3 regions of the Paenibacillus sepulcri genome follow, and region 2 is predicted to be linked to each of the others. Evidence: riboswitches for the same ligand, from Rfam matches in the RefSeq annotation. Region 2 holds a riboswitch; each other region holds the start of a gene.

Region 1 (10,747 bases), 5.0 Mb from region 2:
GGGAAGAAACGGCTGATGCCGTCCTCTGGCGGCTAGGTTAGTTTCTTCGCACAGACCTTATAGACATTTATCTACGTGAAACTGATACAGGCTATAAGGCAGGAAGAAACGGCTGATGCCGTCCTCTGGCGGCTAGGTTAGTTTCTTCGCATAGACCTTATAGACATTTATCTACGTGAAACTGATACAGGCTATAAGGCCGGGAAGAAACGGCTGAAGCCGTCCTCTGGCGGCCAGGTTAGTTTCTTCGCATAGACCTTATAGACATTTATCTACGTGAAACTGATACAGGCTATAAGGCCGGGAAGAAACGGCTGCCGCCGTTCATAGGAATGGCGGCGAGAGGTCTCACTTTAGGAGCGAGTTTGATGAATCCCATCCTGCATTACATGAAGCGTCTATACGCTTATTCCGGAGCTGCCCTCACAATCAATCTGCTTGGTATGGTATTCAGCAGTCTTCTTGAAAGTCTCGGCATTCTGCTGCTGATCCCCATGATCAGCATGAGTGGGATTTTGAGCGTACAGCAGGCAAGCGGCTACGATTTCAAAATTCTCGAAGAGCTGCGGGCAATGCCACAGACGTTGGCGCTGACCCTGATTTTGTCTCTTTATGTATTGATCGTGTTCGGTCAAAATCTCATTCAGCGTAAAATTACGATCCGCAATGTGGAGATCCAGCAGATCTTCAGCCGCAAGCTTCGCTTTGAAACTTACAGCATGCTGCTCGCGTCCAGATGGTCCTTTTTCCTCCAGAAGAGGAAATCGGATCTCATAAATCTGTTAACGATCGAGCTTGCGCGCGTCATTAGCGGAATCAACCTGTTTCTCCAGCTCGTGACCTCCTTCCTGTTTACGCTTATCCAGATTGTGTTCGCCTTCTGGCTCTCGCCGGCCATGACTTTATTCGTACTGGGCTGCGGAACGGTTCTTGCGCTGTTCTCGCGCCAATATATTCATCAGGCGAAGGTGCTCGGCAGTCAAACCTCGGAGCTCTCGCAAAGCTACCTTGCCGGCATTACCGATCAGTTGAACGGTATCAAGGATATCAAGAGCAACAACCTGGAGGAATCCCGCCTGGGCTGGCTTCATTCACTTACCCAGGGGATGATGCATGAGCAGATGGAGTACATCCGGCTCAGAATGAATTCACAGCTGGTTTACAAAATATCCTCTGCGCTATTGATCGCGGGCTTCGTGTTTATCTCATTCCAGTTCTTTCATACGCAGGGTCCCCAGCTTCTGCTGGTTATCCTGATCTTCGCCAGGCTGTGGCCGAGATTCACAGGGATTCAATCCAATCTGGAGCAGCTGGCGGCAACGGTCCCCGCCTTCAAAGCGCTCATCGGCCTGCAGAAGGAATGTGCGGAAGCGGTGGAGCAGCACGAGGCGGGTCCTGCCGGCTTAAGTCCGGCTCCGCTTCGTCTCGAGCATGGGCTTACCTGTGACAATGTGTATTTCCGCTACCACCGGCAGGAGGCTGCGCATACGCTTCAGGCGATTAATCTGTTCATTCCCGCTAACCGGATGACAGCCTTTGTCGGACGTTCCGGCGCGGGAAAAAGCACGTTGATCGATCTGCTGATGGGCCTGATGCAGCCTGAATCGGGCCGGATTCTCATCGACGGAGAACCCATTACCAACGCGAATCTGTTTGCCTACCGGCGGTCCATCGGCTATGTGGCGCAGGACCCCTTTTTGTACAATGCCAGCATCAGGGAAAACCTGCTGATGATCAGGCCCGATGCCAGCGAGGATCAGCTGTGGGAAGCGCTGGACTTCGCCTCGTCCGCTGAATTTGTCCGTGCGCTGCCTCTGGGGCTGGAAACGCTCATTGGCGACAGAGGCATCCGGCTGTCCGGAGGCGAAAGGCAGCGGCTTGTGCTGGCGCGGGCCATCATCAGCAAACCGGCCGTGCTCGTGCTGGACGAGGCGACAAGCGCGCTGGATACCGAGAACGAGAAGAAAATCCAGGAGGCGCTGGAGCGGCTGAAAGGGACCATGACCATTATTGTGGTCGCCCATCGTTTATCCACAATCCGTCACGCGGATCAGGTCATTGTCATCGATCAGGGGAAAGTGGTGCAGCGCGGAGGCTTCATGCAGCTTGCATCTGAACGGGACGGAGTATTCGGCCATCTGCTTGATAATCAGAAGGAAGCCATTGTATAGCTTCCGTAGAGGATGAGGAAACAGGCAGCTTCATGCGGCCATGCATGAAAAGAAACGGCTATCGCGTCCTCTGGCGGCAAAGCCCTGGTTTCTTCCCTCAGAAATATAAGCAAAGTATAATCGGGATTTATACTTTCATATATTTCAAAAAAAAAGCGGAAAAGTCTTCAGCGCCATGAAAACCGCTGTTCACTTTTCCGCAACTGTTCGTTATAAGCAACAGATTCTTTCTTAATGAAGAAGAATCCGATATAATAAGGTTCAGCAAGCTATAACATTGGAGGATACGTATAATGATTGGAGAACGCATACAACTGCTGCGCAAAAGAAAGGCGCTCTCTTTAACCGAGCTCTCTGAGCGGGCGGGCGTGGCCAAGTCCTACTTAAGTTCCATTGAACGGGGGATTCAGCAGAATCCCTCCATTCAATTTCTCGAGAAAGTCGGAACCGTACTGGGTATTTCCGTGGAAGAACTGCTTCACGTCCAGAAGTCCGATGACGAAGCAAGGCAGCTTGACCAGGAATGGGAAGACCTCGTACGCGAAGCCATGGCATCAGGCGTGAGCAAGGAACAGTTTAAAGAGTTTCTGGAATTCAACAAGTGGAGGCTCCACAAGGATTAGGCACTATGTAGATGTATTTTCTTCTTTGGGAAATGTGCCGTTTTCCAATTTCGGGAGGGCGCTCAGAACGCCCCGGATAACTTCCCGGTCAAGCCCCATTGCCCGTGCGATCATAATCAATTCAACCCACTCTTTGTCCAAATTATCCTTGCGAATCCGTTCTGCAAGCGCCATAACCATTTCCTCCGCTCCGAATTCGGCCGGTTGCACCACTGACTCCATGCGTTTAAGGTGCCCAGGTAAAAACGCACTTCTTCGTCTCCTATTTAAATGTAATCGTTTTCTATATTCACCATTATAATCAAGCCTTTCCGCTGATGCTGTCGCTTCGTGCGATCGAATTTTGATTTTTTCAACTAATTTTGTCGAATAATTCACATTTTTAGTAAAGCAGTCATGAACCGATTCTCATGGATATCGTAGCCTTCGGGATTATTCGCCTGCCATCGCCAAGTATCCTCGCACATCTCCTCGATACAACGGTCTGCAGTCCATCCAAGCTCTTGTCTGGCCTTCCGGATGTCCGCACAGCTGACCGCAATATCCCCCGGCCTGCGGGCAGCGAAGCGGTACGGCACATGAGTCCCCGTCGCTTTCTCGAAGGCCGCTATCATCTCCAGGACGCTTGAACCGCGCCCGGTTCCCAGGTTGTAAATATTCAGACCCGATGAATCCAGAATGCGTCCAAGGGCTCTGATATGCCCAAGCGCCAGATCTACAACATGGATGTAATCCCTGATTCCCGTGCCGTCAGGGGTTGGATAATCACTTCCATATATGCTCAGCTCTTCCAGTCTCCCGGCAGCCACCTGCGACAAATAAGGCATCAGATTGTTAGGCGTGCCCGAGGGATTCTCACCGATCCTCCCGCTCTTATGGGCGCCGGCAGGATTGAAATAGCGGAGAATGCTGATTCCCCATTCGGGATTGGATGCCGCCAGATCCTGCAATATCTGCTCAATCATTTGTTTGGTGCGGCCATAAGGGCTGGATGCGCCAATGGGCGAATTCTCGGACACCGGCATATCCCCGGATGCCCCGTACACGGTGGCAGAAGAGCTGAACACAAGCTTGTGCACGCCATATTTGCTCATGACCTCGCACAACGCCAGCGTGCTGATCATATTCATCTCATAATACCAGAGCGGTGAACGAACCGACTCGCCGACCGCCTTGAGACCGGCAAAGTGGATAGCGGCATCGATTTGATTTCTTGCAAAAACGGCCTCAAGAGCACTGCGGTCTCTTACGTCCAATTGATAGAACCGAAAGGATTTCCCTGTGATTTCCTTTACCCGATTGAGCGCCTCCGGGCTGCTGTTGGCGAAATTATCCACCACAATGATGTCATACCCGGCCTCCAGCAGCTCGACACAGGTATGGGTTCCAATATATCCGGCCCCGCCGGTAACCAATATCGCCATAAGGATTATCCCTCCATATTGTGATTGACCTTGCGGCTCATCGCCAGCCTGCGGATGATGGTCCGGCTGATTCCGAGCAGGTAGCCAAACTCTTCCGTTCGGTGAAACAGTGCGATATAAAGAACATTAACGGTGAAAAAGCCCGCAATACCTTTCCCTATGAGCTCTGCAAAGCCGTTCGAGGGAATGAAATGGCATACTGCGCTGGCAAGGGCATAAGCACCCGCGCCTGCCAACGTATAGATGAAATAGGTCTTGAAATAATCCGTCAAGGGCCGCTGGAATACATTCCGGTAGACAAAATAAGGAGTTGTCCAGAAGGGAACGGCCAAGCTGCTGATGAGCGACCCGATAAACACGCCGGCTATCCCGATCGTCTGGACGAGCGTAATGGACACGCCAAGACATACGGCCGCCTGAATGAGCGGGGCATAACGGTCCTGATGGAAGATGCCTGCCGTTGTTTTCACCGTTGTAATGGAATTTCTCATGCCTCTTTCATAAAACAGAGCCAGCAGCAGAACGAGCACGCTGCCGCTCATCAGGAAATCCGGACCGATCCACAGGGTGATGAACGGTTCGATTAATAGGGACAAGAGAATGACAAACAGTGAATACAACCAGAAATTAAGCAGCAGCGTCACTTTATATACCGCAAAAATCTTATCCTTGCTCTCCTTGGATACCAGATTGCCGATGCTGTGATACATATTGCTGAAAATCTGATTGATAAAGGTCCGCCCGATTTCGATCAGCATCTTGTAGTTGGAGTACAAGCCGACAGCCGCAACGCTTACGAAGCTTGAGATGAGAATATTCTCCGTCCCAAGCACGAAGTAGCTGCCTGTATTCTGCAGGACAATGGCTTTCACATTCTTGATGATCCCCTTCTTCGTCACGCTGTCCAGCCCTCCGCTGACCTTGTCGCGCAGGAACGGATACTTCCGGTTGACGGTTACCGTCAGGATAACCGCGGTGCTAAGCGTGATCACACTGTCTATCATCAGAAAAAGAATATAGTTTTTCGTGTAAGTAAGAATTCCGATTTTCAGGCAGGTCGACAGAATCGAAGACAAGGTGAATACAAGCGTTACGATATACCCCTTCTGGCTGACGTTCAGAAATGAATTTTTGTAAGAGAAGAGGTATGGGGTGACGGTATTGAGCAAAAAGATCAGATAAATGGCCGTCAGATGCTCCACGCTGGAATTTTTGACAAAATGGTCCAGGAACGGCAGCACGGATAAGCCAAGGAGCGCCACGACGAGAGCAATGACCAGATAGGCATTCCGGTACAGCTTCATCAGCTTGTTGATAGTGTCCCTGTCATTGTCCGCGACGGGCTTATAGAGGCTGTAAATAATGCTGGAGCCGATACCCGCCTCCGCCAGCGTGAGCATTGTCAGCAGATTGGTGAACAATCCGTTAATACCCAGATACTCGATGCCAAGGCTGTTAATGAATACTGTCCTGGAAATAAAACTGAGAGCCGTAATCACGATCTGGTTGCCGAGTCCTGCCGCAATATTAATTAATGAGCTGCGGACTCTCATGCCGGCACCTGATCCCGGCCCTTGTCATTCATCATCCGGATACAGAACCCCTGCGTGAAGGGCAGAATATTGAACAGCATGGAATATACGCCGATATCCTTCGTATCCCCTTGGGAGAAATCGACTGCACCGCTGCGCCTGGTTACCTTCATCAAATAAGAGGCTGCCCGCTGCGATCCCTTGGAGCAAGCCTCCGCGAGATGCTCCAGATGTGAAGCTTCGCCGAGAAACCAGCCAAGCACCGCCGTGGCCGACGAATCCGCTCTGGACTCCTGGCGGGTAATCGTCCAGTTCCAGTTCCCCTCCGCGCCCTGGAAGGCGAGGGAGGCTGCCGCAAATCTCGTAATCATCCCCTCGAGCAGCGGCTTGTCGGGATGAGCCGCCGGCAGCTCGCGCCAGGCGTCCATGAGCCCTATAGCGAACCATCCCAAGCCCCGCCCCCAGCCGTACAAGCCAAGCGGAGTTTTATGATCCACATGGTAAGCATGGCTTGGCAGATAATGATGATCAAGCATGCCGTGCCTCTCGTATTCGACCAGTTGCCTGACGGCCAGCTCCACGCATTCCCGCTTGTCATAACGGAGACCGTACGCGACAAGAAAAGGACAGACAAAGCCGATCGTATCGACATAGCGGTAGTTCTTCATCGATTTGCGGTACATGACCGTGCCGTCATCCCCGATATGCTCCTGAATGAACTCCCAAATGTAGTCGAACGCCGGCTTGAATCCATCCGGATCGATGCACTGCTGCTTCATCACAGCATAAGCCACGATGGCGCCATCGATATGCCTGGGCTTCACCACCCAGTTCCCGCCGCTGTCAAATTTGGCTTTCACGTATTTTCTGATTTCGTTCTCGATATCCCGGTCCTGGTTCTTGTCCGCATATTCCGACAAGCCGATAAGCAGGGCCGCCTCCTGCCAGTGCTGGATCGCATTCTTGGTATAGTTTCCCTGCAGCATATCAATCACGACCAGTCTGGTATTATCGGTCACCTTCATCTTCGGGGTACGATTCAGCCACTGGGCGCCCCTCTGGGTGACGGATTCGTTCCACTCCTTGAGATCGCGGTATCGTCCGATACGAATGCGGCTGAGCCAGTCCGCGAATATCGGAATAGCATCAATTAAAATAATGAGGACTACTGCGGCAAGCAGCAGCAGACAACATAGTAACGGAATATACAATAGCCTCGCCCCTTCTTGCTAGCTGATCCATTGATAGAGCTTATGGATCTCATGCTCGGTTCCCAATGTTTCCTGCCTCAGGTTATCTGTCAGATGCCGGCGGAGCGTCTCGCTGTTGATCAGTTTCTTGACGCCCTGATAGACCGAAGCCGCATTCTGCTCCACGATCAAACCGTTATGCCCGTCGGTTAACTGGTCGTATATCACTTTAAAGTTGGTGGACACAATCGGCTTATGCAGGATTTTCGCCTCTGTAACCGTCAGGCAGCGGCCTTCGAAAAAAGAGGTTTGTACATAAATATCGCAGGTTTTGATATAGGGATAGGGATTCTCCAGAAGACCGGTAAGGATGACTGAGTCCTGAAGCTGTCTCTCCTTTATGGACTGCTCCAGCCTCCCCCTCTCCTCGCCTTCTCCCACGATGTACCACCGGATATCGAATCCATCCTTGACGAGCAGCTCGCAGGCTTCCACGGCAAGCTCGAAGCCCTTCTGATAATTCAGGCGCCCGACTGAGACGATGGTGACGCCTTTACCCGGGGTGGGAGCATTATCCTGCGCCATGCTCAGAACGGCAGCCGGCGAGACGATGTTGTGCATCAGGACGATTTTGTCCCGGTACATAGGGAAACGGTCCGCCAGAATATTTACGCATTCCTCCGAAACAGTAGCAATATAGTCAAGCGCCTTGAAATAGCCCAGGTCGATTCCGGGGTCCATTCCCAGCTTGTCGTAATCGTTATGAATAAATCCGATTTTCGTCCGCGCCTTTACCTTATCGATGACATAATAAACCGGCGATTTCTCAAGATAACCGATAGCCGCGTCGTATTCCTTGCTTAGTCCGGTCATCGATCTGCCGATATACTTCCAGACCCGCTGCTCGCATCTGGACCGGTTGCTCTCCCTGCGGAAGACGAGACCGGCGCGCAGACGCGACCATGCAATATCGATTCTGCCTTTTCTGATCGTTCCCGCCAGCGCCTTGCCAACCGGCATATCAAAGTAGGTATAGCCGGAGGGCTCCGCAAGCACACGGACCTGCTCCGGAACTTTATCCATGAACATTCCTTCCCGCTTGAAAAGCAGCAGATCCACCTCACACCGGGAGTAATCAATGGCCTGCAGGAGGGAAATAAGCGACTTCTCGGCGCCGCCGCAGTTCAGGTTGTTCATGACGAACAATAGCTTCTTCTTCACGCCGACCACCCGCCTAATAAGTTTATCCTGACTTGCTCCTAGCCCAGCTGCTTCAAATAATCCACCGCTTTGTACGACATCCGCTTGATATTCGGGATCGACTTCCGGAGCGTCTGCACCAGCTCCGCTTCATCCATGAGCATCTCGTCGAATCTGCCGATCAGCTTGCTGCTGTCGGAAATATCGGCAATTCCAAGCACCAGACGCTCTCTTCCGAAAATATCAATCGCGATTCCCTTGGATTTGACGCTGTAGCCCAGCACCATCGTGGGCACACAGCTGGAATAGGCCGCAATCGTGGCATGGGTTCTGGCTCCGATGAAAAACCTCATTCTGGCGATATATCCCTTGTACTGCACGGCAGTCAGGTTATCGGGGAGCAGAATGACTCTGCCCGTTTGCTTGAATTCCTCGTAATACTGGCGGAGAATCTCATGATCGTTGTTGTCGTTCTCCATGACATGGGGCGTAAGGGCAATAGTCATATCCGATGTATGCAGAATATGCCAGATAAGCTCGCGCACCGCCGCCCGGGACTTGGTGTTGCGCTTCCAGACAAGCGGACTGAAGTTAAGCCCGACCGTCTTGCCCTCCTGCCAGCCATCCGGAAGCGGCAGCTCTTCCTTCTCCATCGTGAACGCCGGATCTGCGCATAATTTGACATTGGGCAGCCCTTTACTCAGGAGCATGTTATAGGTAAGGGACTCGCGGGCCAGGATCAGATCAAATAATTTCAAGTCCTGCAGCTTCTGCTCGGACATATCCTCTTCGCCGATGGAGCAGCCCCAAAGCACCAGCTTCTTGCCGCTCCGCTTCACATTGCGGTCGATCTCATACCATTGAGGCTGCTCGCCATAGCAGTAATTATCGCCGCCGATCGACATGCAGACATCAACCTCCTTGATCCGCCCGATCACTTTTTGCTCGATCTTCCGCAGCGCGTAAGATTCGTCCTTCAGCAGTCTGAAGTGGAGAAAAGACACCGCCCAATCCAGCGAATATTTCCTGATCTCGGTTCTTGTGCCGTCGTATACCCCGTCCAGTCTGGGTATGATTCCGTCTGTATGAGGCTTCTGCGACGATAGATAGACCTTCGCGCCGTTGATTTTCTCTTTGATAATAAATGCGGATGACCGGACGATCGCCTCGCATCCTCTGTTCAAGCTGCCTCCGTGAGCAAACATCATAATCTTCACTGAAATTCCCCCATTAATTTTGTTTAAGCGCTCCTGATTCTGCTGTAGGCCGCCGCGCATAACAAGCCAAAGGTGAATTTGGCCCGGATCATGGCAAGCAGCCATCTTTCATACCGGCCTATGGATCCTGTCCGCTTCTCATAGTAGACAGGCAGCGACTCTCTTACATAAGGGTCCGTTATCATCCGCTTTACATAGACGTATCTTTGCCGGAAGCTCATGTCGCTGCCGGGCTTGAAATAGATATAAATGAGGGAAACCGTATTGTGGATCAGTCTGACGGATTTGAGCTGCTTGATCCGGCCAGGCGGCATCATCTCCTTGTAGAAGGCGGGAGGCTCCATCCGGTACACCTCCAATGCCCGGTGAAAATAATCCTTGCCGGCTATGTTCCGGGTAGCGCTTCCTGCCACTTCCCGGTAATGATAGCCCGTATAGTCGATATATTTCATCGTGGACGCACAGCTGAAAAACGACATATTAAACATCCCGTCTTCACCGAGCGGGACCCGTTCCGGGAAGGCGACCCTGCCTGCTGCGGCCACACTTCTTTTGTAAAGCTTGTTTACAGCCGTATTCAGATGATCCGCCATGAGCAGATAAGGCAATATTTCGTTGCGTATGTAGTCCCTGCCGAGCAGCTCATTCACCTTGAACGGATATCTGGTGACGACCGTCCGGCCTTCGATTTCACTCTCCATATTGGACACGACTACATCGCAATCATCCATCACGGCACAATCGTACAGCCTCTCGTACATATCCGGCTCGATATAATCGTCCGCGTCAACGAAACCGATATAATCGCCGGTTGCCGCAGCAAGCCCCGCATTGCGGGCCAGGCTGACACCCCGATTCTCCTGTCCGATCAGCTTGATCCGCGCATCCAGGCCTTGATAAGAGGCGATGATCGGCCCGCTGTCATCCGTCGAGCCGTCATTGACGAAGATGAACTCGCATTCCCGCAGGGTCTGGCCAAGCAGCGAATCGATACAGGCCGGCAGATGCCGCTGCGCATTATAGACAGGAATAATAACGCTAACCTTATACGACAGCTCTGTTCTCATGAAACTTCCCCCTGCAGCAGGCTGTACAGCTGATAAATTTCATCTTCCGTCCCGAGCCTGGCCTGTGCCAGCTGGTCGGCCATTTTTCGCTGCAGTCCCCTGTCGCGGAACAGCTTCTCGATCCCTTGGGCAACAGAGGATGCCTGCATGTCTACAATCAGCCCCTCCAGCCCTTCGCGGATCTGATCGGCAGCCGTGCTGAATCTTGTAATGACGATCGGCTTCTTCAGGATTTTGGCCTCGTCAATGGCAATCGATTTCCCTTCGAATCTGGAGGTCTGCACATAAAGATCCGCCTGCTTGATGTAGGGATAAGGATTGGA
Region 2 (10,747 bases):
ATAGAATACTTTGCTTTTAAGCGATTTCATTTTCATATTTAGTGTCACCTCCTCTCCATTTGATCAAGAGAATGCATTGAATGAGGAACGAAATGGCAACAATTGAGGATTGGAAATAAAAATTTGAACAAACAATAAGAACGGAAATCCACCTTAATAACGGAAAATACTTTGAAGGAATCCTGGTTTGCTGCTCGATTCTTGATGGCGCGTAGAGGATGGCGAGAAGTATGCATACGATAGTCAGACAGTACACGGTCAAGTTGGAAATTGAGGAGAAACCGACAATATTGGCCGCTATGGAAGTCGATACCAGGCATGTCCAGCTATGTTTAAGATGAATGCCTCCGGAAACCGCTCTTAATACAGCGAAGGCCAGCATGGCGTATATCGTTTCCTGCGTTTTTCCTGTCATTAAGCTCAAGATCAATGCAGCAATTAAGGTTCCGAAAGTATTGAAAAGCGCCTCTATGGAAAATTGCAATTCTTCGACAGAGCTTGGATGGTCAGGGGCCCTCCGCTTTAAGCCGGCAGCCAATCTAAAGGCCAATGTTTGCATCTTCTGTCTCCTTCTTCAGTGCAAAATAGAGCAGAAAAGCCAGTCCGATAAAGTAGATTATTGTGGCTATGTATAGATTCCCAATAAACAGCACAGCTCCGAATGCCAGTGCGATTAATATCATTATAATCATTACCAGCAAAGTTACCAACTTATAAATTGGTTTTTCGAATTCAAATGAGAACCCTATTCCTCTTTTATATAAAAAACCGCTAATCAGATACCCGATAAGACCCGTCAATGTCTGCAGCAGATACCCTTTCCAGGCATGAGAATTAATTTCCTGAACGGATAGGTATCCAAAGGATAACTGCATTATCAAGCCTGTCTGCAGCAATGCAAAAAAACATAAGCCTGTCAAAGATACAATTAAAGCCCAGAATGCAGGAATTTTAACTACAGCCATCATAAAAAGAACCAGCAGCACCAAAATGGCAACCGGAGCGTAATCCGCGAGCGCTACTTCTTTTCGCAAGTAAAAACTCACAAGGTTAATGACGATCATCATGATAAGCGAAGGCCAAAGATATTGAGTGAATTTAAGTCTGTAAAGGGTGAATGAAATAGAAAACAATGCGATGCTTTCAATAATGGAAAATAACATGAACAACAAAAAAACACTCATTTGATCAACCGTCCCTCAGTTTACTGAACCCCGCTGTGCGATAAACTCAATCGCTCTATCCTTTAGCCATATTGGCCTGCCACCATCTAACAGTGCATCCGGTTTAAGAAAATCACCCCTATACTCCGGATTGAGCGCCCGTTTGCCGGCAAGCGATATATTTTGTTGGGATGTCCCAAGATGCTTGGAGAGCCAAGCGGCTGTAACGTATTCCAGTAGTTCCATTCGCTCTCCTTTCCCGTATCCGCCTTATTACCTCATTATACCCAAGCGGTTGATATGTACAAGCGAACAAAACTATTTTCCAGACGTTTCTTGTTTGTATCGCACCTGGGCCCGGGCGTTATACAAGAACGGGAACCTGCTCCTAAAAAATAGGAAAAGGTTCCCTGCTTGGGGCGATACCCAATATGCAGCACATTCATAAAAAGCTTACTGCACTTTTACTTTGAAACGGCTTGCCGATTTCAGAAGCTCTGCCGCCAGATCCGAGCACCTGCCGATGGATTCGGTCAATTCCTGCATCGTAGCGCTTTGCTGCTCGGCAGCCGCTGCGACCTCCTCGGAGCTTGCTGCCTGCTCCTGTGTAATGCCGGAAATTTGCTGCATGGCCGAGGTGATCTGCCCGAACGACCGCTCCACATTGACAACAGCCTCCTGCAGCTGCTCGGTGCACGTGGAAAACTGGCCCACTCCCTTGAAAATACCTTCGAAATTGGCATGCGTCTCGCTAATCCAGGCATGTCCCTGCGTGACGGCTTCATTGCCTTCAACAATACGGTTGATAACCAGCCGGCTGTTTTCCTGTGTGACCGAAACCAGCTCGGATATAGACAAAGCGGACTGTGAAGATTGCTCGGAGAGCTTCCGTACTTCCCCTGCAACTACAGCAAAGCCTTTGCCCTGCTCACCGACACGGGCCGCTTCAATTGATGCGTTAAGCGCCAGCAAATTCGTTTGGCTGGCAATATTGGAAATAATAGTTACAATATCTCCGATAGCCCGCGAATTATGGCCCAGAAGCTCAGCGGCCTCGAGGGAGTGCCGCATCGCCTCCTGTATGACCTCCATCTGATGCAACGTCTTCTCTACCAATTCCCGCCCGCCTTCGGATTGCTCTCTGACCAGAACCGCAATTGACTGCATCTCCTCCACATCCTGAGTAACCTCCGAGAGCTCCCCGTCAATTTCAGATACAGCTTCCGAACTGTTCGTGAGCCCTTCGACGATCCCATTGATGCCCTCGCTCATTTTGTTCATGGATACCGCTACCTGCAGCGCGCTCTGGCTTGTCTCTCCCGATGCCTGATGCAAATTGCGTGTCGTTCCCGAGATCTCGTCCGATGATGATAGAATCTGGCGGATCAACTCCTGCAGGTTCTGGCTCATCTGTCCGAACGACTGGGACAGCTTGCCCATCTCATCCTCACGCTTCAGTATAATCTGCTCGCTCAAGTCTCCGGCCGCCACCTTCTCCGTGGCCGACATCAGCCTGCGTATCGGCTTGGTGAAGATCCGGCTGATCGCCAGCGATACGATGGAGCCGATCAATAAAACGATGATGGTTATGATGACGGTGGACCAAAATATGGTCGATGACATTTTGGGTATAACAGAAGCATCCAGATCGATACCGAGTAGGGTGCTCGTGTTTCCATCCGTGTAGGGAACGAAGATGGATTTATGAATACCGAATTCATCCTTGTAGATTTCGCTGACAATTGTCTTGTTGTCAGTCAGAGCCTTGTTCATATCAGCCGTAAAAGGATAGTCGGTCCCGTAATCGTCCGGCACATCGGCTAACACGACGATATGGTCCTTTCCGCCGCTTTTGGAGAGCACATACACATTCTCCAGACCATTCTTAACTTTAACCTGTTCCAGATTTTGTTTCAGGGCGGCATAAAGCGGATCGCTTGCATCCTTTACTTCGGCCTCGTAACCGGGAATGCCGGCTACCAGATCCGAGACAACTCCGATATCCGTATTCAGCCTCAGATCGAACTGCTGCAGCAGCTTATCGACCAGATTCGTATTGACGTAATAAGTTGTGCCTGCAAATGCGGCGCATGTAAATAATTGCAGTAGCAGGATGCTGATGATGACTTTGAGCGACAGTCGTTCCCGCACGGGACGCAATAAGGAATTAAACAACTTCGACGGACCTCCCTGATTGATACGGAGAATGGTACTGCTCATAAATTTCGTCTACTCTCTCCTTTAAGTAGCCGACAATTGCCGGGACATGCTCAAGCTGTGTATAAGGCGAGATCACAAACAGCTTGCTGGCGTATAAGGGGACTTCCACACCTTCCTGGGATAAAACCAGCAGATGCTTCTTGGTGTCCCCAAAAAACATTTCATCGCGCCGCTCCCCGAGCAGTTCGAATAATCGTTCATTAAGCCGGTTGTTCCGGAGGAGCTCATCAAGCGGGCACTCCCCGGCCAATTCCTCTTGAAATCGGGAAATCCGGTTCTCATAAATCCTCAGCAGTGTCGTAATACCGGGATTGTCGGGATTTGCGATCACCATCTCGGGAACTTCCTTCATGAGCTGCCTGCGGAAAGCCAAATTGACCGATACAAACTGCGCCAGCAGCTGTTGATACCCTTCAATGCCAAAAGCCAGCAGAGCGCTGTAGATACTGATCGAGCTGGCCATTCTGGAGCATTCCAGCGTGTAACCGGTATGATACTGGCCGTATCCGCGGTATCCCACATAAGGCGTTTCATCGGGATTCAAATCAAGCAGCCGCAGAGATTCAGCTTCTTTAACCAGGAGCAGGCTCGTCAGATACGGCGTTTGTCCCAGCTTTTGAAAATCAAAGCACATGGTATCGGCAAGATGGATATGCTTCATTTTACCAGCGATCGCATGGAGAGCTCCCAGCGTTTCCATATCCAATGCAAGCGGATTAAGGGCAAAATCATAATCATTGAAAAAAGCGAAAAATCCTCCCAGCGCCGAGTCCGCATGAATATGCGGCCTGTTTAATCCATTAGCCGCGGCAGCTTGTACGGCAATATTCATAATTTCGGAAATATCGTCAATTCCCATAGCATCGGTCGTCCCCGTAGTGGCGACGATATAGATCGGAACTCCGCCTGAACGAATAACCTGCTCCAGTTTCCATTTCAAATCCGCTGTGTCCATGGAGCTGTCGCTTCTTGTCCGGATTTTGACCAGACGGTCGCTTCCAAGTCCTGTTGCTTCCATGGATTTGTACAGACTGTAATGAGCCGAATCCGAACAGAAGGCATACAGGTTATTCGGCACTCCCGTGCGCGAAGCATCCGGAGCGAATTTGACTATTGCCAGCCGCAGACCGGTGAAGATTGCCCCTTGTCCGCCCCAGGTTGTGTAGCCGCCGCTTCTCGTATGGTCATAACCGACCAGCTTGGACATCATGCTGACGACCCGCACTTCAGCCTCAGCGCCAGCCGGGCCATATACATCCCACAAATTATTGCCATTGACAAGCATCGCGGCGAGCATTCCCATAATGCCTGGAATCGATGCCATAGGCAGAATATTGGTCATAAAATATTTGGTATGGTAGGGATGCGCATGCATCAGTTCGATCAGGCCCCGGGTTACATCTTCCATCGCTTTCCCCTGCGGGGGGATGACACTGCTCTCATTCAGCTGTCCATAAAAATCGCCTGACCGGTCCTTGCTGCCCTTCAGGTTTACCCTCTCTGGGTCCTTCAAAAGATCGAAGCCCGTCATCAGCTGCTCCATAAGCTTCATCAATTGCATCCGGTCCTGCTCATTCCCATCATCGCTCGGAAACCATTGACGTACATCTTGAACTGGTGACATCTTCATGTAATAGCCTCTTTTCTGTAACCAATTTATTTTGTGATGCGAAAAACCCATAAATGATCCGCATAGCAAAAAACAGCATAATGGGCATGGCAAGCCTAAACAGCTGTTAAATGGATGCAACTGGCTGGCATTTCCACTGTTGGATGATGCCCCTGTAGTTTTGCGTCACTACTTTTCAATAGCTTTGCCTAGTATTCAATTTGTCTTCGCCGTGGAAATAATAGACCGGAAAGCTTAGTCGTATATTACTATTTTGTTCCATTATCTTCAAGGATTTTTGGGCCTTTTAACAATAAAATTATAAAATAAGTTACAAATTTATTACATTTATCGCGGTTTCGACATTTAAACCAGTTCTTAAGACTTAACTTTTCAGTTTTTCTTCTCTTATCCAGGGGAGCTATATTTTTTTCATTTCTGCATGCCCGGGGTAATAGTTCAATGGAACGCGTAAGAACATCGTATTCGTGGAATGATAGCTTATCGAAAGGAGTTGTTTCTCAAATGACGAAGCAGCCTATGACATCTCCAGGCGAAACACCAGCAAGGCCAACCACATTACCGCCGCAGCATCAAAGCCGGCAGCCAGGACTGGAATCCAAAATGACGCCAAGTCCGCAATTTGAATCTTCCGGATTGAAGGCAGCGGGCAAGCTGCAAGGCAAGGTAGCCATTATATCCGGAGCAGACAGCGGGATCGGCCGTGCCGTTGCGGTTGCCTATGCCAAGGAAGGCGCCGAAATAGCCGTTCTATATTTGAATGAACAAAGCGATGCGGAGGTAACCAAGCAGTTCGTGGAAGCGGCCGGCCGCCGCTGCATTCTGCTGGAGGGAGATATCGGCGATCCGAACTTCTGCCGCGAGGCCGTGGAGGAAACCGTTAAAAGCTTGGGAAAACTCGATATCGTCGTGAATAACGCGGCGGAGCAGCATCCCCAGGATAAGATTGAGCTCATTATTCCCCAACAGCTTGAACGGACCTTCAAAACCAATATTTTCGGAATGTTTTATTTAACGCAGGCGGCTATGCCTCATTTGGCAAGCGGTGCAGCAATCGTTAACACGACATCCGTAACCGCCTACCGGGGAAGCCCGACATTGCTCGATTATTCGGCGACCAAAGGAGCCATCGTTTCCTTTACCCGCTCCTTGTCGCTCAATCTTGCCGATCAGGGCATTCGCGTCAACGCCATAGCGCCCGGCCCTATCTGGACACCTCTTATTCCTTCAACCTTTGATGAGCAGAAGGTGGCCAAATTCGGCGCCGATGTCCCGCTCAAGCGTGCCGGACAGCCGGAGGAACTGGCTCCCGCTTATGTGTATCTCGCAAGCGAGGATTCTTCTTACATGAGTGGTCAAGTCCTTCACATCAATGGCGGGGAAATTGTGAACGGGTAGCATTCCCGAAGGAAATGATTTGCAGCATGGAACAACATAAAGAGGCCCGGACAAGCGAAGGAATTCGCTCGTCCGGGCCTGCCCATGCTTAACTATTCTCTTATTCAATAAGGTCCTCTGATATAGTTGTGAACCTCTTGCTCGTAGAATTGATGGATTTTGTCGAGCTCGCTTCGCGTATAACCCGGAACGTTGGCCGCCCGCAAATTATCTTCCACCTGCGAGACGTTTCGGAATCCCGGTATGATACAGGTAATATGGGGATTATCCAGAAGGTAGCGCAGCGCGGCGCTGGCCATATTCGTTCTGCCCTCGGCAATCCATGACAGCTCCTTGCTCAGTGATACGCCCATCTCGAAGGCAATTCCGGCGAAGGTCTCACCTACATTAAAACTTTCGCCATTACGGTTGAAGTTCCGGTGATCGTCAGGAGCAAATGTTGATTTCTCCGTGAACTTGCCCGTCAGCAGCCCGCTGGCAAGCGGCAGACGCACCAGAATGCCCACTCCCTGCCCGAAAGCCTTGGGAATCAGCTCAAGCTCCGGCTTCTGCCGAAACAGGTTGTATATCACCTGCAGCGCCTTCACATTGGGATGCTGCAAGCAAATAAAGCCCTCTTCGACGGTTTCCACGCTTACTCCGTACTCACGGATTTTACCTTCCTCGCGCAGACGGTCAAGCGCGCCGAATACCTCGCCGCTTCGCAGAATATCCGTAGGCGGACAATGCACCTGGTACAGATCGATTCTTTCACGGCCCAACCGCTTCAAGCTTGCCTCGCAATAGGCCCGCACCGACTCGTAGGAATAGGAAGCCGGATCCAGAAGATCACCGGCACGGCAAAACTTGGTTGCGATGTAAATCTCGTCCTCCCGCCCTTTTGTCGCTTTGGCGAGCAGTTCCTCACTATGTCCTTCGCCATAAACATCTGCGGTATCGAAGAAGTTGACGCCCTCTTCCATTGCACGTGACAGCGCTTTGAGCGCCGAACCATCGTCCGTCCCGCCCCAGGATCCGCCGATAGCCCATGTTCCGAAGCTGATTTCACTAATGTGCAATTCAGTGCTGCCCAGTTGTCTGTACTTCATGATATCAACCGCCTTTATGTTTTGATGGCGCTTTCTTGCCTTGTTCCATTATGACTGCCATTCCCGCATACTGCAAGAGGACGAGTCGCTAAAATACAGAAATGGCGGGCCTGCTCTTCTGCAGACTCGCCAAAAGTATCGTCAGGTCAAATCCTTGCGAGCAGTCTGGCGATGGATTTATCCGTTTCCCGGAGCACAAGCTTCTTGTCCATCGTCCGTACTCGCCCCCGCTGAACGACGTTTTTGCCGTCTACCCATACAGAATCGACGTTACCGCGGGAGGCGGCATACACAACACGGGAGTACGGGTCGGCATCAAAAGAGGGAAAGGTGTGAAAATCATTCAGGTTCAGCAGAACCAGATCGGCCTTCTTGCCCTTCTCGATGGAACCGGTCAGATGATCCATACCGAGTGTCTGCGCTCCGCCGATCGTAGCCATCCTCAGCACTCTCCTGGCATCCATGCTTTCCGGTCCGCATCTGGGTTTGTGAAGCAGAGCGGTCAGCCGCATCTCCTGGAACATATCCAGCGTATTGTTGCAGGGTGCTCCATCTGCGCCAATCCCCATACCAATGCCCTCATCCAGCATTTCGGGCACATTCGCTATGCCGGAGGCAAGCTTCAAATTGGAACCCGGACAATGGGTCATCTTCGTTCCGGTTCGCTTCATGATGGCCCGCTCTTCCTCGTCCAGCCAGATGCAGTGAGCGAGAACCAGCCGGGGGGAGGTCAGGCCTATATGATCAAGATAGACAATGTTGCGCATACCGCGCTGAGTCATTACAAGTGCGATTTCCTCCTGATTCTCCGCCGCGTGCGTATGAACCAGCACTCCGTAACTGGCAGATAAATCACGCACCTCAGTAAGAAGACGCTCCGAGCACGAGACGACAAATCTCGGACAATACGCATAGCTGAGACGGCCGCCATCATGGCCATGCCACTTCTCCAGCAGCCTTGTGCTCTCCTGCAGGGAGGCTTCGGTTTGCTCTTGAAGACCCCTCGGTACATCGCCGCCCGCGTCCATCATAACCTTGCCGGATACAGCCCGGATGCCGCTCTGCGCCATGGCTTCAAAGGCGGACTCGGTGTGGCTGACGGTCTCCATGTCCAGAATTGTCGTGGTCCCGCTGAGCAGCAGCTCGCCAATGCCGAGCATGGCCGAATAATAAATAGATTCCGCATCATGGGCAGCCTCAAGAGGCCATATCCTTGTCCGCAGCCAGTCCATCAACGCCATATCGTCCGCGCGGCCGCGAAAAAGCGTTTGACATAAATGGATATGGGTCTGCACGAATCCGGGAAGCAGCAGCTTTCCGCGGGCTTCAATGACTGTCGTATCCGGCTCAAGGTCCGTAATCCTGCCGCCAACCTCAGCGATGATATCATCCTTGATTAAAATATCTCCGGTCAGAATATCATCCTTGTCATTCATCGTCACCATCTTGACATTACGCAGCAAGGTTGAACCCATAGGGGAAGCCTCCTCCATCATCAGATGCTCCCATTGTAGCATGAACATAGGGAAGAGACTTTACATCTCAAGTTGAATATAGTCCTGACAAGTTAAAGACTTTCTTCGGAGAACAAGCCCATCGTCGAGATATGCCGCCTGGTTTCCTCCGTGCCTCTTTCGTACAGCAGCTTATAGATATCCATGAGCAACCCGTCAACACCGGCGTTGATCTGTTTGTCCGAGGATGTCTCGAAAAAAGTTCCTCCAAAATGAAATGCCTGCGCTTCATCCATACTGGACAATTCCCCCATCAGCTCCTGCAGTAGGCCCAGCTCCTCTTCACTTGCGGTTATTGCCAGTTCATAGGCTGTTGCTCCCTGATCCTCCAGAATCGAACCCGCCTGGACGGAAACATAATAGGTTTTACGGCTGGTTGAATCTTGTGTATGCTCTTCCATATTCGTGATTGCCCCTTCCCGTTCTCATTCCACTTCCGCGCCTTCCATTCGATAATGGATCCGTACGCTTCGCTTCTCTAGCATCCCCATCCGGACAGACATTTTATGCTGGCTGACGGCATAACCATCATAGTACCGCTGTTTAAGCCCTGCTTAGAGAGGAATGAGAGAACATGTGTGGAATCACGGGCTGGATCGATTGGACCGACGACCTGACCAAGCAGTACGCCACCCTGGAACAAATGACTGAAACGCTGGAAAATCGCGGGCCGGATGCCTCAGGTACATGGCTCTCCCGCAGTTGTGCACTGGGTCACCGCCGGCTTTCTGTTATTGACCCCGTCAACGGCGCCCAGCCGATGATACGGACAACTGAGGATGATACGTATGTCATTGTTTATAACGGCGAGCTGTATAACGCCCCCGAACTGAAGCGGGAGCTGGAGGGGCGCGGCAGAAGATTTACTACCACCTGCGACACGGAAGTGCTGCTGGTTGCCTATATGGAATGGGGTCAGGCATGCATTGAGAAATTCAACGGCATATTCGCCTTTGCCATTTGGGATTCGCGTGAGGAGCATCTGTTCCTTGCCAGAGACCGGCTGGGTGTAAAGCCCTTGTTCATTGCCAAGCAGGATGGGCGGTTCGTATTCGGTTCGGAGCTCAAAGCGCTGCTCGCCCATCCTTCCGTTAAACCCGTTGTTGGCGCGGAGGGTCTGGCAGAAATTTTCATTATGGGACCTGCGCGAACACCGGGCCAGGGGGTCTACCGCGACATCAGCGAGCTGCTGCCCGGCCAGTGCGCCACCGTCACCCGTTCCGGGGTCTCCATTGTAACCTACTGGAAGCTGGAAAGCCGGCCGCATACCCAGAACGTCCAGGAGACGGCCCGCACCGTAGGCGACCTGCTCAAAGACACCGTCGAGCGCCAGCTCGTATCCGATGTCCCGCTTTGCACGCTGCTGTCCGGAGGACTGGATTCCAGTGCCCTTACGACCTATGCCGTTCGTTATTATGAGCAAAACGGGCAGGATAAGGTCCATACCTTTTCCGTTGATTATGTGGATAACGATAAACATTTCAAGGCTCACGCTTTTCAACCCAATTCCGATGCGCCCTGGATCGAGCGGATGACCAAACATCTGGATACTGTCCATCATCCTGTTCAATTTGACACGCCCGAGCTTGTCGATGCGCTGCGCGATGCCATGCTGGCAAGAGATTTGCCCGGAATGGCGGATGTGGATGCTTCGCTGCTGCTGTTTTGCCGGGAAATCAAAAAGGGAGCCACGGTTGCGATTTCCGGCGAGGCGGCAGACGAAATATTCGGCGG
Region 3 (10,747 bases), 4.6 Mb from region 2:
GACGGCGGCATGAACCATCAGTAGGCCGACAGGGAGGATTCCTGCCCGATCATGCCTCCAAACTATCCGCAGCAGCCCGTACATCATGAAAGCAAATACGAGTAATCCGACAATTCCAAGATCAAGCAGCAGATCCAAATAACCGCTGTGCACTTCGTTGCCAATATACGGGTAGGTTTGGATTTGGGTAAACAGCATCCGCCAGGTATCCCCGCCCTGACCAAGGAGAGGCGCCTCCAGAAATAGGCTCCATGCATCCTTGTAGAACATCGTACGCGCGCCTGCGGTTTGAAAATGACCGCTGCTGATCCGGCCTTGAATCACTGCCGGCAGGAGAAGCGCCATAATCAGACAGGCTGCCCCCAACCCGGCCCACGCGGCAATCTCAAGCTGTCTTCTGGACAGGCCGGCAAATACCGTACGAAGTGCGGTGAAGCCCGCTGCAGATGCCATCAGGATGGCAAGCAGCCCAAGCGTCTCCCCCATGTGGCCAACGCCTTCATGACTGCCTTGCAGACCTGCGGCAAAAACAATACGATAGGCTGCCCCCGCTCCAACAAGCGTCCAGCCGCTGTAAACCAGCCATTTGACCCGCTGCTCCCGGGTCAGGAGCAGCAGTCCGGCAAGCCATCCCACAGCCGTTGTAAGCCAGGCTGCCCTGGATTCCGTAAGCAGCAGCACGAGCATCAGCGGCGCGGCCATCATGACGGCAAGCAAGAAAGTCCGATAACTGCCTGCACGTATCATGAGAAGCCAGTTCCACAGCAAATAAGCTCCCGAGACGGCTCCGAGGAAATTCGGATACTGAACGAAGCCGGCCAGCCGGGCACCGACTGCGGATAAACTGGAATCCCCTGTACTCAGGATCATCTCCGGAACGTCTATCCAGCCGAGCCATCCGGCAAGCGCGCCGCCAATGAGGAACAAGCCTGAACCCTGAAGCGCCATGAACAGCCAGCTCCGGAAAGGGCCGATTCTCAGCCACAGATACCCGGATATGAGGAATGCCCCATAAGCCGACCATCTGAGCAACTGCTCCAGAGTTCCATGTACGGAAGCCGGTTTGTTGATTAGACTCAATCCAAACAAAAGCGCAATAAGCAGCGGCGTATAAGCCGCCAGCGGCACCGAGGCCCGCACAGGCTCTTCTCCAGGCCCTTTATTTTTTTTCACCATGAAATATTCACAGATCCCGCTGCTGCTGCCCCTTGTCATTCGTCTCTGCATTCGAGTCGTAATACACAAGGATAAAACGGTTGAAGCCATAAGCATCCATTCCCACCTGTAAAAGGATGCGTCAAAAAACATTCCATTCCGGTATGCGGACCAAATCAGCAGCCCGGTAAACATCAGCCCGGCAGCACCAACAACGACTGGCATTTGAATCCCCTCTTCTATTTCTCTTTATAATTGTCCGATATATCTAAATTTTCTAAATATTGTAACATGTTTGAGGATGATTTGAAAATCAGGTGACATGGAGCTGCTGCCTGAAGCAGCAAGAAGAGTTTATTTTCTTATCTTTGAACAAAAAAACAGGCGCTCCACGATTGCCGCGGCGCACCTGTTGTTTATAGTTAATGAGTCCGATTGTCACTGGCCTTTTCTTGTTTCCTGCGATAATAGGCTGCGACCTGCTCCCTCAGGATAAAGGCCCGCAGCGCTCGCTGCTGCAGCCCGTCCAGATCGCAAAAGCGAGCACCATAGAAGGATTGGGCTCCATCGCTGTCATAGCGTATGATCTCCAGCCAGCATGGCAGCTCAAAACCTAGAGACAACACGGCTTCCAGACGCTCATTCGTCTTTAGCCTCGGCCCCTCGGCAACAATGAATCCCAGCCCGGATAAGCTTATATTTCGTATGGCCAGTTCCATATCTTCAATAAATTCGAAGTTTTCCGGCCCTGTTGACAATTCTCTTGTTTCAATAATTGTTTTCTTCATGGTGCCCTTATGGTCAATCTGAACACGGGGCGACTCCCGTTTCTCTTCCAGTCCGCTCAAGGCCCGGACAGGAAATATAACTGCGATAGATCCTTCCGCCTTGCCGATGACCGTCGACTGCAGACGTTGTATCCCCACCGGAGAGTAGATTGTCATCTCCACCGGATTACCGAGATCAAATGACTTGTATTCCGTCATTTCAATCTCCATCATCTCGCCTTCAATATGGCTCAGGATCCCCGTTGAGACATATCCTTCTTTCTCGACTACGGTCCGGCTGTGGATTAATACCTTATCTGAGTAAGTTTGCTTTGCTTTCGTGTATAATTCCTTGCTGCGGGCATTCGTGCTCATAAGTACCATCTCCTTAGTGTGCAATCGCCTGGCCGAGTCTTGAGAGTTTGATAAGGGATTGCCTGTTCAAGGAAATGAAAAAAGCCGTTCCTCTGCCTCGGAGCCGCTTGACTTGCACCCTGCTGAAGGGTGTTCATTTCGGCAGCCAGGCTGTCAGTCGCTCCTTTTCAAGAACCTTAGACCCTTTAGCTTTGCGTCCTTGCCTTTCGGCAAGTTTGCCATTATCGGATATATATGAAGTTAGGTACAGGCTATTCTTACATTTCTTCCACGATCATGATACTGTGCGAATCCTTAAGGTCAATCTGATAGGGCTGGGCAGGAGGTGTACCGTCCGACTCGCGAAGTATCCGTACGATCGGGCGGTTGACCGCAAGCGGATTATTCAGAGCCACAACCGCAATCTGACCCGAGCTGAGCAGTACCGTTGTCGATACCGGATAAATGGATATATGCTTGCAAAAGGTTTGGATCAAATCAAGATCGAAGAAAGTGTTCCCGGCCGCGAATAAAAACTCGATGGCTTCCGTCGGCGTATGACGCTTGCGGTGCGGCCTCGGCGAGGTTAACGCATCATAAACATCGGCCAATGCCACAATCTGCGCATATTCATGAATGGCATCCCCCTTCAGCCCACGCGGGTAACCCGATCCATTGTACCGCTCGTGATGCTGAAAAGCACAATGCGCGGACAACAGGGAAATATCGTGCTGGGCGCGGATAATATTGAAGCCATCCTCCGTATGCTTCTCCATCAGGACCCGCTCTTCAGGGGTCAGCGGGGAGGTCTTGTTCAGAAGATCCTTGGGCAATCTTGTCATCCCGATATCGAACAGAAGCGCTCCCATGCCTAATTCCTCAAGCTGGTTGCGGTTGTAGCCTTTAGCCAGTCCCATTATTCCTGACAGTATTGCCACATTCACAGAATGCTGGAACAGATAGCCATCCGCCACTTGAATATTCGTCAAGCTGACCATAACGTCGGCCCGCGTAACCAGATCCTGCATGATCTGGCCAAACACATTCCGGAACGTCCGGCCCATCTCCGGTGCAATGGTTCTGCCCTTGGTCATAGGATGGTCCTTCAGCGTGGTCATGGTTTTGAATACAGCATCGTGGGCTTTTCTGCGCGTATCGTCGCGGATCGCTGTTTCCGGCTCCAGATCCTCGGTAAACGGATCTTCGACGAACAGCATATCGACTCCCAGCATCTTCAGGCGATTGATAAACCGTTCATTCAGCTCGACACCGACACCCAGAAGAATGTTGCCATTTTCCTGCAGGATCGGGCGAGCCAATTTATCTCCAGGCTTCGCCGAAAGTATATGTACTTTTCTCATCTGAGCATTCCCGCCTTTAGTCCGGTTGCATATTTGATCAAGCTTGCATCGCTGCCAGTTCGGCAGCACGCAGTTTGTGTAATTGCTTATCGGCGTATATCCTGTTGTCTGCGATTTGCACAAGCATATTCAAGTCGCTCCCGTGGTCGGGAAAGTTGGCGCTTCCGACAGAGACGAAAGAGCCTCAATCCTGTCGATAGGGTAAGCTTGTGCAGTTGTTCATGAGCTGGCGAATGACAGCTTCAATCAGTTTATCATCTGAATCAGGACAAATCATTATAAATTCGTCCACGGCTCATCAGGCGGCCATGCTTTGAGCCCAGAAAGCATGCCTGCTGCCGGAAGGGTAAAAGCGGCATATGCCGCTGCGTTTGTCTAGATTGGCACCACCTCGCCCGACATGCCGGCAGACCATTCGCACAGTGTGTCAGCACGACCGCCCTGCAGCAAAAACGCCCTTCACAGCACATACGGCTGCCTGCCTTGTCTAATACTGAACAATCCGGTTGCGGCCGTTCTCCTTCGCTTCGTAAAGCGCCTTGTCCACCTTGACGAACAGCTCGCGCAGATAAGACTTGCTATCCTTCAATTCAGTATCCGGCTGCGGCTCAACGGCAAGCATGCCTATACTGATTGTAATGGAAACAGGAGCGTTCCCGACTCCGGTATCGACAAAGTTATGCTCAACAACCGACCGTACGCGGTGCGCCAGCTCTTCCGCCTGCTGCCTGGTGGTGTGGGGCAAGTAGACCGTGAACTCCTCCCCGCCGTAGCGGGCGAAAATATCCGTTTGTCTGAGCGTACTGCGCACCACGTCCGCCGTCAACTTGAGAACATCATCGCCGACCATATGACCGTATGCGTCGTTGATCGTCTTGAACAGATCGATATCAAACAACAGGATCGCATAAGGAATCTGATAGCGCATGTTGACCATGACCTCATGCTCCAGCTGCTGCATCAGATATCTCCGGTTGTAGCAGCCCGTCAAGCCATCGATAATGGCCATTTGCTCCAGCTTCCGGTTGGCCTGGTACAATTCATCCTGCATAAGAAGCAGCGCGCGGTTTCTCTCCTGCAGCGCTTCATTCTGACGGCTGGTTTCTTCAATAAGCCTTCTCAGCTCTGTATGGTCCTGCAGCGTGATCACTCTTCCAATGATTTGCTGTTTAACAACAATAGGGGCGACATGTAAGGCAATATAGGCCATTCTGCCTTCCTCCGGCACTTCAATCTCGGTATGAACGCGCTCTTCAGGATGCAGACGGTACATCTCCAGAAAAGCTTCGGTCTTCTCACGGTCTTCCACTGACTGCAGAAGCTTGTCCATATCGAGCCTTGTACCGACTGAAAGCTGGAAAACGGGACTCACCACGCTGTTGAGATCAATCACAACATTCTGCTCGTCCAGCACAATAATACCGACAGACAGCGTATCGGCAACATCTTTTTGAGCGATATTCACGATATCGAACATACGGTGCTTTTGAATGGAGAATACAAAATAAATGTCCGCAATTACAATTCCGAGCGACGTTAAGCCCGGGATAACGGGAAGCCATTTTGCAAGCACAACATTGAGCAGCAGATCGAGCAGGGTAAAGCAGACAAAAACCCCAATACCGGTCAGGGCATTTGCAATCTGCGCACGGTCCGATGGCGGCGCGTCTGATTGGTAAGCACGGGTCAATAGCTTCATCGAGTACATAAAATAGGAAATCAGCATAACGATCATCAACCAGAATATCAAGCCGTACTGCCGGTCGTCATAACGTCCGTCAACGGCAGCAATGAACCAGTCATTTGGATTCCAGATAATCCCGACCACTACAAATACAGACGGAAGCAGCATCATCAGAAGCACGTAGGGTCTGGGCGCGAATCCGTGATTCGTCAAATATTTGGTGAAGAGCAGCCATCCAAAGCCTAGCATGGACAAGCCGACAAACGAGACATTGATGCATATGAGCTGAAGATGAGGGTTGTCTGTCGTGTGGACTGCGATTTGGCCAAGCGGCCAAATCATCATGGAGAAGTGGAAAAACAAATATACTCTATGCAGTTGAGTGATAACGTTGTTGGCGATTACATAGACAAATAAGATGAAAAGCACGACAAAAAAAACAAAATCAAGCCATGTCATCAGTCCCACTATTATTCACCCAATCATAAGATTATTATGAAAAATGGCCCGGGACCTGCCACGCTCTCCCATTCTACCATAATCTACATTTATACGACAATAAATTAGTGCCCCTGTACGATGAGAGTCTGTTTATGTCTCCAGTTCCTTATAAATCCGGGGCAATAGCGCCCTCTCCAGGTAGGGTGACAGCTGGAGCATGTCCCGGAATGTTTCATATTCGCGCCACTTCTTCGCAGAATCCGTTTTGGGACCTGCAGCGGCACGAATCAGCATGTTTTTGGGCGTATGCTCCGGATCGATGAATTCCAGCATCTGCACCTTGTATCCCAGAACCTCCAATAGCTGGGCACGAACGGCATCTGTGGCAAGCGCTGTGAACCGTTCCTTCAGCAAGCCATGGGACAACAAAGGGGCCAGGGCATCATTCTTCACCTGTTTGAACAGCTCATGCTGGCAGCATGGGACGCTGAGAATAACTGAGGCTCCCCATTCCACGGCCTTGACAAGCGCCGCATCGGTAGCCGTATCGCAGGCATGCAGGGTAACCACCATATCAACCGCCGACTGGTCGTTATACTCCGCGATATCGCCAACCTGAAAATGCAGCCGGTCATACCCGAGCTTGTGCGCAAGCCCGGAGCAGAAGGCGATTACATCCTCTTTCAAATCCAGCCCCACCACCGAAATCCGGCGCTGCTGCCGGATCGCCAGCAAGTGGTAGAGGGCGAACGTCAAATAGGATTTGCCGCAGCCAAAATCAACGATTTTGATCTCTCTATCCGCAGGCAAAGACGGCAAAACATCGCTCACCATCTCCAAAAACCGGTTGATTTGACGGAACTTGTCCTGCTTCTTCGGAATAACCTGCCCATCCCGGGTCATGATGCCCAGCTCCACGAGGAAAGGCGCCGCATCTCCCTCCCGGACAACCCGCTGCTTGGTCCGGTTATGGTCCATCCGTTCCTGACCGGCCTTGGCCGTCGGGGGCTTGACCAGCTTCGCCGCTTTGCCCTTCTTGTTGAACAGCACTTGAACATCGGCTCCGGCGGTCTTGAACAGCGCCTGGCGGTAATGCTGCTCCAGCCACTCGCCCATCCGCTTCGCAGCTTCCTCCCGGGGCACATTATCATGCGTGACCTTGGAAGGAAAGTGATATTCAAACTGATAAAAAAGCGCGCCTTTCAGTTCAATGGGACGCACTGTCGTCTTCTGCGGAGCAGTCCCGTCCTTGCGGCGCAGCTGGCTGTATGAAGCCTGTAGCAGCTCTCCGCTTTCTATCCATTTGACCAGATCTTCCTGCCAATTATCCATGACTTTCTATTCAGCTCCTAAACCAACTTCTCGATTCATGACCGATCTTTGTCCATCCTTTACCTCGTCACGCGGCAATCCGCCTGCCTCAAGCAGCTCATCCGGAAGCAGCAGCAGTCTTTGATAGAAAGACAAAGCTTCCTCCGCAGACAAAGCGCCATCCTCCAGCAGCTCATACATCATGTTCTCCGCCTGATCATATCGTTTGTCCGCATCATGCCACTCATATATCAGCGCTTTCGTTTCCTCCGGCAATTCGTAGGCGTCAAGCTTGGGAAGAAGCTCCAACGCTTCTTCAGAAGGCGTCCGCGGCATCGGAGGCGAATCCAGCAGCGACAGGCGCATAAAGAGCTGCAGCGCTTTGAGCCTTACGGGATAGCTCTTCTCCGGAAGCCCCTGTTCGTCGTATATAGCCGCTTCTTCCTTCATCAATAGAGCAATAGCATGCAGGTTCGCCGTCTCTACAACCCCGTTGGTCGTCATGATGCGGAGCAGATCCGAATCCGATAAGGAGCGGATCAGCCTGCCGTTGAGCCGAAACTGCTTGTCGAGCATATCGTCGATGATCAGCAGCGCTTCCTCCGGCTTGCCTTCTCTGCGCAGACCCATCACCTGCCTGGCGACATCCGTCATCTGTTCAATCATCCGCATAAAAAAATCCCTTTGAAACATGGCCGTCCACTCTCCTCATATTAAGGCTTACAGCGTAGATACAAAGCGGATAAAAGCGGAGATGCGGTCTCCCATCATATTCGGCTCTTCGATCATTCCCATATGACCGGAATTGTTCAGCAGAACCTGGGAGACACTCGGCCCTTCAGCCGTAAAAGTATTTTCAGTCGGAATGACGCCGTCTTCGGAGCCTGCGATCAGCAAGCACGGGATCGTCATCTGATCCAGCAATTCGCGTTTGTCTTCACGCACCTTCATCCCTCTTGCCGCAGCCGCAGCGCCCGCAGCGGAAGTCGCAGCGCCCACTTCAATCATCTGCAAAATACGGTCGGCCATGGATTCACGATGCTTCGGAGCAAACAGCTTGGGGACGAGCCCCTCAGCAAAAGCTTTGATGCCATCAGTTTGAATGGTTTGCACTGCCTTGTTACGGTTTTGCCTTGCCGCTTCTCCATCCGCCATGGCGGTAGAATGAACCAGGCTGAAGGATTGAAGCATCTCGGCGTGCCGCTCCGCAAAAGCCAAGGATATATAACCGCCCAGAGAGTGTCCGAACAGGCAGATCCGTTTGATCTCCAGTTGTTCCAGGAGCGAGTGCAGATCCCCGGCGAAGTCGTCCATCAGGTAAATGTCCCCGCCCGGAGCCGAGCTTCTTCCGTGGCCCCGAAGATCAGGCGCGATAATCCGCCCTAGTCCCGCAAGCTTCGGAATGATAGGCTCCCAGTAGGCCGAGCTGCCGCAAAATCCGTGCAGCAATACGATAGCTGGATCAGCAGGCATGAGATTTCCTTCTTCTCCTGTATCGTAATAGCCCAGCTTCACGCCTCCCGGCAGGTCAGCGGAATGATTTGCTAATGACAAAGCCGCCATGATAATCCATCCTCTCCGTTATATAGTTGTATGATTTATCTTCATCTGAAAAATTCAGACATAATCCGTCAAAACTCCGCTCTCCGCCGATTCCCGATTCCAGGCGGCATGGATGGCTTCCGCGACAGCGCGGGCCATTCCCATAACCTCAAAAAGCGAGGCCTGCTGAAGGCTCGAATACGGTTTTATACTCATCGGAGCCACAATGCAGCCCAGGCTGTAATCCCCTATGGGAGGCAGGCTTCTTCCGGCAGCCCTGCCGGGCAGCAGAGGACCGCGGGCGATCAAATAATGGCATCGCGGATCCATTGTCCCTAGACACGCATCGATCGCGACAACCGTCCGATGGCTGGGAATGCCCGCTACAGCCGCCTCGTAGTGATTGGCGTCGCAGGGATTTTCCAGTGTTCCAATGACAAAAGGCCAGCCTTGTTCGCTCAGCATCGTGCCCACCCATGGACCAAAGGAGTCGCCTGTTGAGCGGTCTGTTCCAATACAGACAAAAACCATCTGGCTGCGTACGGGATGCCGCTTTGCGATGTCCGCAAAAAACTCGGCTGCTCCCCGAATGTCGACCTTGTCCCTGTGCGGCTGTTCCTCATTGAAAGTCTTACGTAATTTGGCACGCTTGACCACGAAAGCCACACCTTACCTTTCCTTGCTTTACCCGGTTTTTCCTGATTATGATCTGCCGCCAAGCTTGTCGGATACCGCGGCAGATACCGGTTCTCTAATTGTATCTAAATCCGGCCGATGCATCAAACGCTGTAGCGGTCATTCTTATCTCATGATACAATACGTACAGCCATTATGGTCTTCCGGGAGGAGAGTAGCAATGAGAGACTTGAACGAACCGACGCAAGAAAATGTTGAGTATATGATAGAAACGGTAAAAACCAAGCTGCGGATGGCGTCCGGAGCCGCTATGCAGGCATCCCATTTCAAAATAGACTACTATGAGGATATCAAGGACATTTATGATGTAGTTGCCAGCAAAGACAAGTTCAGCATCAGCGAAGTCGAGGCCCTAGTCTCGGAACTTGGCAGGCTGCGGGGCAAATAACGCAAAATAGAACCATAAAATTACAATTGTCGACATAGTTTTCCAAAAAATAAACCAAAGCCCCTACCTGGCTTCGGTTTATTTTTTATCTCTATTCCCCTCTGTCGAGCGTTTCCTCGTCCGGATGCCGGGAATCATTATCGGCTCTTGATGCTGCTTTTATCGATAAGCTGACCGTAATTTCCTTGTTCTCGCCCTTCAGAAAATGAGCCAGCCTCTCCAGCTTGTCGGCAAGCTCAGGACCGCTCAAGGTCACATTCAGCTCATACCCGAACTGATCCGCCGGCGCGGTTCTATCAATCACCGTATAGACGGGAGGGGCGTACATGTCAGACGGGGTACGCGAGTTCAGCATCTGCTCCGGCGAAAATTTGTCTGATTTGTTAACCACGCGCTCATAGATCCGCAGCTTCTTGAGCAGCATGTAATATTGAGCGGAATGCTTGAAGCCCCAGGCATCTCTGATATCCTTCAAGTTATAATCCAGCTTCCACTGCTTTAATTTCTCTACCTGCTCGTCTGTCGTCAAAGCTAAAAAGTCATCCAATGGCATTATAGATAAAGGCATAAAAAATTTCCCCCTTGTTCGGATAGATGTGCAACTAAATATATTTTCGCCATAAATATTAATTTCCCTTTATAAATTATAAAAAAATACCATATATTTTTTTATTCTCGAACCTGATAAATATCATTGGTTTTCGGATGTCTCATGTAACGAAGAATAACCCGCAAGCCTGAGTTAAGGGGGCTTACGGGTTATTTTCGGATTTTCTTACCTGCAGGAAGCCGTTTTACCGGGCGGTCAATCCAAGCGACAGCAAAAATGCAGCGAATGAGCGCTGCCCATGATCCGTCCGTTTGAACACACCCGCGTCAATCAGCACATCCTTGAATTTGCGTCCAACCTCATCGTGCAGGAGGCTCACTGCCTGCTCATGGGTCAAGCTGGTGCCATGCTCAGCGATCAGCGCATCGACCCAGTGGCAGTGCTTGTCGAGCGAGCCTGTTTCGACTGCAGCTTTATCGTATGAAACACTGCCTGTGA

What was found. Region 2 has a riboswitch for cyclic di-GMP ahead of ACFOLF_RS30015 (pyridoxal phosphate-dependent decarboxylase family protein). Riboswitches for the same ligand answer to the same signal wherever they lie in the genome.
Region 1: another riboswitch for cyclic di-GMP. It lies ahead of ACFOLF_RS08420 (hypothetical protein); the one in region 2 lies ahead of ACFOLF_RS30015 (pyridoxal phosphate-dependent decarboxylase family protein).
Region 3: another riboswitch for cyclic di-GMP. It lies ahead of ACFOLF_RS10420 (PilZ domain-containing protein); the one in region 2 lies ahead of ACFOLF_RS30015 (pyridoxal phosphate-dependent decarboxylase family protein).

Annotation. Positions count from the first base shown of each region.
Region 1 covers NZ_JBHRUP010000001.1:1,910,906-1,921,652, forward strand. Annotated here, with positions in the region: gene ACFOLF_RS08410 (ABC transporter ATP-binding protein) at 369-2,171, shown strand; gene ACFOLF_RS08415 (helix-turn-helix domain-containing protein) at 2,465-2,794, shown strand; gene ACFOLF_RS08420 (hypothetical protein) at 2,798-3,004, opposite strand; cyclic di-GMP riboswitch class II at 2,984-3,066, opposite strand; gene galE (UDP-glucose 4-epimerase GalE) at 3,169-4,218, opposite strand; gene ACFOLF_RS08430 (lipopolysaccharide biosynthesis protein) at 4,224-5,771, opposite strand; gene ACFOLF_RS08435 (glycoside hydrolase family 88 protein) at 5,768-6,955, opposite strand; gene ACFOLF_RS08440 (glycosyltransferase) at 6,980-8,161, opposite strand; gene ACFOLF_RS08445 (polysaccharide pyruvyl transferase family protein) at 8,200-9,357, opposite strand; gene ACFOLF_RS08450 (glycosyltransferase) at 9,381-10,424, opposite strand; gene ACFOLF_RS08455 (glycosyltransferase) at 10,421-10,747, opposite strand, start outside.
Region 2 covers NZ_JBHRUP010000001.1:6,908,384-6,919,130, reverse strand. Annotated here, with positions in the region: gene ACFOLF_RS30035 (AgrD family cyclic lactone autoinducer peptide) at 1-36, opposite strand, end outside; gene ACFOLF_RS30030 (accessory gene regulator ArgB-like protein) at 17-559, opposite strand; gene ACFOLF_RS30025 (hypothetical protein) at 540-1,184, opposite strand; gene ACFOLF_RS30020 (methyl-accepting chemotaxis protein) at 1,617-3,338, opposite strand; gene ACFOLF_RS30015 (pyridoxal phosphate-dependent decarboxylase family protein) at 3,331-5,013, opposite strand; cyclic di-GMP riboswitch class I at 5,126-5,212, opposite strand; gene ACFOLF_RS30010 (SDR family oxidoreductase) at 5,518-6,411, shown strand; gene ACFOLF_RS30005 (aldo/keto reductase) at 6,516-7,499, opposite strand; gene ACFOLF_RS30000 (5'-deoxyadenosine deaminase) at 7,646-8,974, opposite strand; gene ACFOLF_RS29995 (hypothetical protein) at 9,067-9,414, opposite strand; gene asnB (asparagine synthase (glutamine-hydrolyzing)) at 9,588-10,747, shown strand, end outside.
Region 3 covers NZ_JBHRUP010000001.1:2,354,672-2,365,418, forward strand. Annotated here, with positions in the region: gene ACFOLF_RS10415 (O-antigen ligase family protein) at 1-1,380, opposite strand, end outside; gene ACFOLF_RS10420 (PilZ domain-containing protein) at 1,578-2,297, opposite strand; cyclic di-GMP riboswitch class I at 2,435-2,527, opposite strand; gene ACFOLF_RS10425 (HD-GYP domain-containing protein) at 2,555-3,637, opposite strand; gene ACFOLF_RS10430 (histidine kinase N-terminal 7TM domain-containing diguanylate cyclase) at 4,125-5,780, opposite strand; gene ACFOLF_RS10435 (class I SAM-dependent methyltransferase) at 5,913-7,094, opposite strand; gene ACFOLF_RS10440 (DUF6483 family protein) at 7,101-7,766, opposite strand; gene ACFOLF_RS10445 (alpha/beta fold hydrolase) at 7,794-8,636, opposite strand; gene yyaC (spore protease YyaC) at 8,691-9,281, opposite strand; gene ACFOLF_RS10455 (DUF1128 domain-containing protein) at 9,472-9,699, shown strand; gene ACFOLF_RS10460 (hypothetical protein) at 9,791-10,267, opposite strand; gene ACFOLF_RS10465 (UDP-glucose--hexose-1-phosphate uridylyltransferase) at 10,494-10,747, opposite strand, start outside.